DNA from 2 places in the Alishewanella sp. BS5-314 genome. Region 2 is predicted to be linked to the other one. Evidence: predicted binding sites of a transcription regulator. Region 2 holds the regulator's gene; the other holds the start of a gene.
The links. Region 2 encodes FliA, which starts transcription of late flagellar genes. Its sites were predicted from a motif close to CTAAAGNTNNNNNNNNNNNNGCCGATA; they were not measured.
Positions count from the first base shown of each region.

Region 1 (4,425 bases), on a different contig from region 2:
AAGGCTCGTCTAAAACTAGATGCGATCCGGGTTATCGTAGTGAGCCACGACTAGTATGCTATTGGATTATCGCCCACCTCTGTCACCCTATCTGGACATTTTGTATCAGGATGACCAGTTAGTGGTGTTGAATAAACCCAGTGGCCTGCTCTCTGTGCCAGGCAAAGCTGCCGAGCATTTTGACAGCGTGCAGTACCGGGTACAGCGGGTCTGGCCACAGGCAAGTGTGGTGCACCGGCTGGATATGGCGACCTCAGGTCTGATGGTAATGGCACTGACCAAGGAGGCGCAGCGTGAACTCAACCGGCAATTTTCGGAACGGACGATCAAAAAACGCTACCTGGCAAGAGTAAGCGGTTGTATTACGGCAGATCGGGGAAGTATTGAGTTACCATTGATCTGCGACTGGCCGAACCGCCCTAAGCAAAAGGTCTGTTATCAATATGGGAAAGCCTCTCTGACCCACTTCCGGGTATTACAGCGCACTGTAGACAGCAGCCTGGTTGAGCTAGAGCCGGTAACCGGACGCTCACACCAGCTCAGAGTACACCTACAATTCCTTGGCCATCCGATCCTGGGCGATAAATTTTACAATCCGGATTTCCAGCAAATCGGGCGGCTGCAACTGCATGCCACCGAACTCTGCCTGGTGCACCCGGAAACTGCTGAAAACTTGACTTTTTTTGCAAAATGCCCGTTTTAAGCTAAAATTTAGAACTTTATTAACCTAACATTCAGTTTTACTGGTTAAGATGCCACTGTCGTAAAATTAAACGCTTAAATTTGTTCAAAACTAATAATACTGTCAAAACAATATGGTAAACTATTACAAGTTTGCTAAGTTGGATGAATCAAAGGAGAAACGGATGAAACTGAAAGCAACCGCCATTGCAGTTCTGGCTGCATTACCACTGCTGAGCGCACAGGCCTTTGCCAACGCTCCTTCAGCAAAGGACCTGGAAAAGAAAGTCTTCGGCTCATTATTCGGCGAAAGCTACTGGACTGATAACCGTAAAGGCCAATCAGCTGCATGGGATAACGTCGATAACGGTTGGGGCGTCGGTGTAGAAATTGGCTACCGCCTGAATGAAACTTGGGGCGTGCGTGCTGAGTATGCCCGCCAAAGTCTGGACTCATTAACGCAAAGTTCACGCGTTACCGGTGACCGCTTCGGTGTTGATGCAATGTATCACATCCCGAATTCAAATGTTTACCTGGTCGGTGGCTGGAAACACTTTGAACACAACATCGCATTTGACGCTCTGAACGTCGGTGTGGGTTACCGTTACTTCATCAACGAAAGCGTTGCCTTATTCGCTGAAGGTAACCGTTTCCGCGGTATTAGCCGTGGTCAGTGGAATGATGCCTCGATCAAGTTCGGCGCCAGCTGGATTTTCGGTGCGGCAGCAGCTCCTGCGCCAACTCCGGCGCCACAACCTGAGCCAGCTCCGGCCCCAGTAGTTGTAGATTCTGACGGTGACGGCGTGCCAGATAGCCGTGACAAGTGTCCGAATACACCAGCAGGTCAGAAAGTTGATGCTGATGGTTGTACCATCTACACTGAGAAAATGGATCGTGTTGGTGACGTAGATATCGAAGTTCGCTTCGCTTTCGACTCTGCCACTGTGTCGCCAGAAGGCCGCACTGAAGTTAACAAACTGGCAGCGTTCATGAAGCGTTTCCCAGAGTCAGTGGTTTTCATCGAAGGTCACGCCTCTAACATCGGTAAGCCAGAATACAACATGCGCTTATCTGAGCGTCGTGCTAAAGCCATCGCTGACCTGTTAGTTGCTCAGGGCATCGAAAGCTCACGCATTACCTCAAAAGGCTTTGGTGTAACTCAGCCTCGCGTACCTGGTAACAGCCGTGAAGCTCATGCTGCAAACCAGCGCATCGAAGCTAAAGTAACGGCCAAAATCAAAGAGCCAGTGATGCGTTAATCGCCACTTAATGCTCAAAAAAGCCGCTGACAACAGCGGCTTTTTTATTTTCCGGGGTATTAGATAAAATTTCAGTTGCCGCGCCGGGCGAAGGCTGCTAATTTTTAGCTCGCTATACTAAGCTCCGGGAACGAGTAATGATGTCTTGTTTTGTCAAATTCTGTTTAGCTGCCACCTTGCTGCTTGGTAGCACCACACTGCTAGCTGAAACAGTCAACTCTGAGTCTTTAGTTCAGTTGGAACAAGCTTCGCATGTTTGTAATGATGAACATGAAGCAAAACGACTGGCCGCCAATGACCACTTAAGAGAAATGGCCAAAGCACTGGTTGAATTTAAAGCCACTAAGTATTGTTTTATTTTACAACCGTCGGTACTGGTCAGATTGTTGGAACACCACGGTAGCTATGTTAAGTTCAGTCACGATAACAAAGTCCTGTATACCTTCAGTGAGCACCTGCAAAGCGCAAACTAACCCTTAGCTAAAAATGTGGTCCAGCTGCAAGCTATAATACTGTCAGCGGCTTAAGTTTTAGCCGCCATGACCGATACGGTATTATCTGGCTCATCGGGTGTCACTATGCCAACATTTCGCGCACTGCCATTAGTAGCTCTGTTATTGGTTACCTGCCCTGCCCTGGCAAACTGGCAGGATATTGTGCGCCAGCACCCCAGCCTTGAGCTTACAACATTAACGACTGCAGAAACCTCAATTCAGCTGGCCAGGGTGCCTGCCGTTACCCGTCAGAGCAAAGGTACTGTCATCTTTATGCCAGCACAGCAGCGTCACCTGCTAAGTCCGCAGCTTTGGGGGTTTCTGTTTCAGCATTTGCCGGCTTTTGGCTGGAGCATTCTGGCCCTGCCTGAACTTGAAGCACATCAGGCGCAGGACGCCAGCACTGCGTTGGCAGCAAACAAAGCCCAGTTGGCGGCCCGCTGGCAAGCATTACAGCAGTTGCAGCCGGCACCCACAGGCCCGCTAATCATCCTGGTCCAGGGTGAGGTTGCTGGTGCCTGGCATGCATTGCTGATGGAGCAGGACGAACTTAATATTGCCGCCGTAGTCAGTATCGGGGCCTATCTGAAAGATCCGACGCTACAGCTACAGCTACAACAACAGATGACTAATCTAAAGGTCCCAGTCCTGGACCTGCTTACCGGCGCCGACCATCCGTGGTCAGCAACGGATAGTCAACAGCGGCAACTGTTGGCACGAGCACAGTCTAACCCTCTGTACCGGCAACGTTATTTACCCGATATGCATTATCATGCCAGCCAGCAGGAGTGGCTGTTCAAAGAAATCTTTGGCTGGCTCAGTAGTTTAGGATTCTAACGCTCCTAACCCGCTTTCGCCCGTTGCTGCTTGATAAATTCATACGCGGCCTGTATTTCCTGCGACCTTTGCTTGGCAACCTCCAGCATCGCCGCTGGCACCCCCTGCGATACCAGTTTATCCGGGTGATGCTGAGCCATCAGCTTACGGTACGCTCGCTTCAACTCCAACTCGCTGCATTCGGGACTGCAATCCAATAGTTGATAGGCTCCCGCTAACGTAAGCCCCTGAACATTGCCGGTAGTTTGCTCCTGCCGTGACTGGTAGGAACGTAATAATTGCTCCAGCACTGGCTGCGGGATCTTAAGCTCCTGTGCAATAACGGTTAGCAGGCGCCGTTGCTCAGGCACAATCTTGCCTTCGGCCCAAACCGTACCCAATTGCACTTCTAAAAATAATTGCAGCACTTCTGACCGCGAGCGATAGCACTGATAAAACGCTTGTAACTGCTCCCGAAACGGGAAGTTTACTGCTTTACCATCACGGAACGCTGCCTGCGCCTCGCGTTGCTGGCTGGTGGTTAATCCCAGCTGTTGCATAAAACGATTGGCCTGTGCAATATGCGCTTGCGTTACCACGCCACGCGCTTTCGCCAGGTGCCCCATCACCGCAAAACTGCTGTACATAAACAGAATTTGCTCGTCTTCAGGTTGCAGCCGGTGACGTAATTGCGCCCAACGTTTCAAAAACCATTGGTCAGCAAGATGTCCAAGCAATACACCCAGTACCAGCCCCGGCAATTTTAGTAATGCCAGGCCGAATAAGGCTCCCAATACTTTACCCCACACCTGAACTTCTCCGTCTTCACTTAACCTAAGCAGCTGTCCTGCCGGGTAATCCTGACCTTCACTCAGCCGCACTATATCGGATTAGCAGGATTTCTAAAATTGATTTATCATAGCAAACCCGCGCAACGCGGCACGGGTAGCGCATTAACGAGAATAAGGCATGAAACAGGGTTTAAGTTTAGCAGGACTCATCTGGGCGGCTTTGCACGCCACACAGGCACAAGCCCAACAACCTGCTCCTGCACTCTGTTATCAACCGTTAAGTATCCCCGAAACTCTGCAATCGGCTAACGCTACCGATAACAATATCCGCATTTTCTCCGACACCGTGAGTATACGGGATAATCAGCAGGCAGATTTTTCCGG
Region 1 is NZ_JACEHJ010000001.1:489,428-493,852, forward strand. It holds gene rapA (RNA polymerase-associated protein RapA) at 1-54, shown strand, start outside; gene H1D31_RS02270 (RluA family pseudouridine synthase) at 56-703, shown strand; gene H1D31_RS02275 (OmpA family protein) at 867-1,940, shown strand; gene H1D31_RS02280 (hypothetical protein) at 2,078-2,413, shown strand; gene H1D31_RS02285 (DUF3530 family protein) at 2,519-3,271, shown strand; gene djlA (co-chaperone DjlA) at 3,277-4,059, opposite strand; gene H1D31_RS02295 (LPS-assembly protein LptD) at 4,220-4,425, shown strand, end outside.
Region 1: a site for FliA is predicted at 2,463-2,489, ahead of H1D31_RS02285 (DUF3530 family protein). Genes of this name have one in related genera too.

Region 2 (4,425 bases):
CGGTCTCTTCACCTTCCAGCACCAGATCGATATCTTTTTTTAGTGAACGGGCGAGATCGCGCACCACGCGCGGGAAACGGCCAAATACTTTCTTAATTGGCTGCATTCGCGTTTTCATTACCGCGCCCTGAATATCGGCAGTCACCACATCCAGGTTAGCAATGGCTTTACTCATTTCCTCGTTTTGCGCAGAGCCCGATAAACTGACCAGCCGGTTTCTGACTAATACCAGTTCGCCGACCATATTCATAATCTGGTCCAGGCGTTTAGTATCAACCCGCACCGTAGTCTCTGCTGCGACGGCACCTTTATCTGCCGCAGCGGCATTACCGGCAGCTGGTGCAACCGGTGCCTCTGTGGCTTTGACCGGCGCGGCAGCAGGAGCGGCAACCGGTGCTGGCGGCGGAACTTCTGCTTTAGCCGCTGCCGGGGTTACTGGCGCCTTGCCTTTGCCGTGCAGCTGATCCAACAGGGCTTCAAACTCGTCATCAGTAATTTCATCAGCCTTGGCCGCGGGCGCGGCCGGCTCAGTAGCTGTCACAGCTGGTGCAGCAGGCACTTCCGGCTTAAAGCTCCCCTTGCCATGCAGCTGGTCAAGTAAGGCTTCAAACTCATCATCAGTAATATCATCGCCTGCGCTCACTGGCGCCGCTGGCGCACTGGCAGCCACTTCGGTGCGACCAGGAGCGGCCGAACCGTGTAACTCATCGAGCATACGCTCAAATTCATCCTCGGTGATGCTATCGACATCATCGCTATCGGGTGAAGCGGTTGGTTGCTGTACCTTTGTAACCTGTGGCGCAACCGGAGCTGTAACCGCAGGTGCAGCCTTGGCTGCCTGAGGTGCTGCCTCGCCGGGTGTTTCCGGCTCGGAATAGAAATGCAGTGCCGCTAATAGCTGAGGATCGGCCGGGGTCAACGGCTGACGTGCTTTCACCTCAGTAAACATTTCATTGACCACATCCAGAGCCTGTAAGATCACATCCATCAGCTCGGGGGTGATACTGCGCTTACCGGTGCGAAGTATATCAAACACGTTTTCAGCGCCGTGACAGGCATCAACTAATTCGGTCAGTGACAGGAAACCAGCCCCACCTTTTACTGTATGGAAACCACGGAAAATGGCATTTAACAGAGCAGTGTCATGAGGGTTATTCTCAAGCTCGACCAGCTGTTCCTGCAACAACTCTAGTATTTCACCGGCTTCGACCAGAAAATCCTGGAGGATGTCTTCATCCATATCAAAACTCATCAGTAAACACCTCTGTTAAAAACCTAAGCTCGACAGTAAGTCATCCACATCGTCCTGACCACTGACGACATCATTGCGGCCTTCTTTATCAATAATAGGCCCCTCAGCTTCATTAGCTTCAATCTTTCGTTTGGCAGCTTTGGGTTCCATTACCTGCACGTTACTGTTACCAAAAGCAGTAAGCAGGCCGATCAGGCTCTCTTCGACTTCACGGACTAATTCGATGACCCGGCGTAAAATCTGACCGGTTAAATCCTGATAATCCTGCGCCATTAATACGTCAGTCAATAATTGATTCAGTCGGTTTGACTCCGTCACCGTCTCTGCCAGAAAAGCATCAATGCCATGACAGAGGGTTTTGAATTCACCCAATTCCAGATCGCGCTTCATCAGTTTCTGCCATCTTGGCAACAACTGATTTAGTTGCTGACTGATTTGATCGGCAATAGGTAAGCATGACTCTACGGCATCCATAGTCCGGTTAGCCGCTTGCTCAGTCATATCAATAACGTGGTTAAGGCGCTTTTTGGCATCGGGGATATCTTCAACCAAAATATTGTTTAGCGAGGGATCAATCTGAAAGTTTTTCAATGACTCGTGTAATTGCCGGGTCAGTTTGCCAACCTCGGCAAATAATTCCGACGAGCCGGGCATACCGAGTTGCTGTACCAATTGGTTGGCGATGTCCTGCTCGCCCATCTCCAACAGTTGTACCAGCTCTCTGGCTTGGTCTAGCGTGATTAACGGAGCCGAATTGGCAGACATGGCGTCACTCCTTGGTCAGCTCCGGCTTAGCCGATCCGTTCGAATACTTTCGCCAGCTTTTCCTGTAATGTTGCTGCAGTAAAAGGTTTGACGATATAGCCATTCACGCCAGCCTGAGCGGCAGCAATAATCTGCTCTTTCTTGGCTTCGGCAGTCACCATCAATACCGGTATATGCTTAAGTTTCGCATCTGCCCGGATCGCACGTAGCAGGTCAATCCCCTGCATCCCAGGCATATTCCAGTCGGTTACCACGAAATCAAAATCGCCATTCTGCAACATCGGCAAAGCCGTGCTGCCGTCATCCGCTTCTGAAATATTGGTAAAGCCTAAATCGCGTAACAGGTTCTTGATGATCCGTCTCATGGTCGAAAAATCGTCGACTACGAGAATCTTCATATTCTTATCCAAAGTCCCCTCCGAAGAGCACGTCATCCCATTATTCAGGATACACTACAACCAAGCCTGCATTCGGGCTTTTAACCGCACTAATGCCTGACTATGAATCTGACTGACCCGGGACTCACTGACATCCAGTACAGCCCCAATTTCTTTTAAGTTTAGTTCGTCATTATAATACAGTGATAAGACTAATGCCTCTCGCTCCGGCAAACTACTGATATGTTTCACCAGTGCCGCGTTAAACGCCTCATTAGCCTGCTCATGGTACAGCTGATCGGTATCTGAATCCTCAGCCGTCACCAAAACATCTTCGGAGATACCGAGGTCTTCGATGCCGATAATCCGACCCGAACTCACATCACTAAGCATATGATGATATTCATCTAAAGAGATAGCAAGTTTTTCTGCAACTTCATAATCACGAACATCACGCCCAAGTTGAGCTTCGAGCTCAGCAATGGTATCGGCGATTAAGCGGGCATTACGATGCACCGAGCGCGGCGTCCAGTCGCCACGCCTTATTTCATCTAGCATGGCACCCCGAATACGAATGCCGGCAAAGGTTTCAAAACTGGCCCCTTTGCTACCATCAAAATTTTTGGCGGCTTCAATTAAGCCAATCATACCGGATTGGATCAGGTCATCGGCCTGTACGCTGGCCGGTAGCCGGGCTAATAAATGATAGGCGATGCGTTTGACCAGTGGTGCATGGCGCTCCACTAGTTGCTGCATGTGATCAATACCACCATATGCGGCCAACTTACTGTTCAAAGAACCCCCTACTCAGATTGTGGCTGGACAAGCTGCTCCAGAAAAAACTCCAAATGGCCGGAAGCATTTTCAGGCAAAGGCCACTTAGCTGCTTTTAGCGCCAGCGCTTTCACCGCCATACTGGCTGCGGTGGTTGGGTAAGCATCAATAAAGGCTTTTTGTTTACGCGCCGCCCGGCGGACATTTTCATCCTGCGGTACGGTTGCAACCAGCTCCAGCGTTACATCCAGAAAACGGTCTGTTACCCGGGTTAGTTTAGCAAATAATTCCAGACCTTCTTTGCTACTTCGCACCATATTGGCAACTATTTTAAATTTTTCAACACCGTGGTCGCGGCTGAGGATTTTCATTAACGCATAAGCATCAGTGATGGATGACGGTTCATCGCAAACCACCACCAACACATCCTGCGAGGCGCGGGAAAAGCTGAGCACCATGTCGGAAATTCCGGCAGCCGTGTCAACCAATAACACGTCGATCGGCGTTTCCAGCTCGCTGAAGGCACGGATTAGGCTGGCATGCTCCACCGGCGATAATTCAGTCATATCCTGATTACCCGAGGTGGCGGGGACAATTTTAATGCCAAAAGGGCCTTCTACCAGAATATCGTCCAGACTGGCTTTACCACTTAATACGTGAGAAAGATTGCGTTCAACCCGCAAACCCAGCATCACGTCACAATTTGCCAAACCCAGATCAGCATCCAGCACCAGGACTTTCTTGCCCATTTGCGCCAATGCCATCGCCAGGTTCAGCGTGATATTAGTTTTTCCGACCCCGCCCTTACCACCGGTAACGGAGATCACTTTTACTTTTTGTCTATTCATGCGTCTGAGGCCGCTGGCCTGATCTTCTGCTATTGACTTCTTATGCATATAAGGCATCCGTCTGCTCTTGCGGATACCACTGATGAGCTGGTTGGCTATGCGCCAGACGTAACTGTTCGGCATTATCGACCAGTGTCTGCGCATCAGCGATCTGTAAATCTTCCGGCACCCGTTGGCCATCGGTCAGATAGCTAATGGGTAGCGCATGCTGGATAGCGATATTTAACGCTTCTCCCAGGCTGAGACACTCGTCCAGCTTAGTAAAAATACAGCCTGCCAGTGGCAAACGTTTAAATTGCAGCACGGTTTCCTGCATCACCCGGGCCTGCGCTGTCGCTGACAATACCAGATAACTGCGAATTTTGACACGGGTGTTGTGCACCAGTGACGCCAGCTGCTCAGCCAGTCG
Region 2 is NZ_JACEHJ010000002.1:305,145-309,569, reverse strand. It holds gene H1D31_RS05945 (chemotaxis protein CheA) at 1-1,252, opposite strand, end outside; gene H1D31_RS05940 (protein phosphatase CheZ) at 1,268-2,017, opposite strand; gene cheY (chemotaxis response regulator CheY) at 2,044-2,427, opposite strand; gene H1D31_RS05930 (RNA polymerase sigma factor FliA) at 2,470-3,150, opposite strand; gene H1D31_RS05925 (MinD/ParA family protein) at 3,198-4,064, opposite strand; gene flhF (flagellar biosynthesis protein FlhF) at 4,057-4,425, opposite strand, start outside.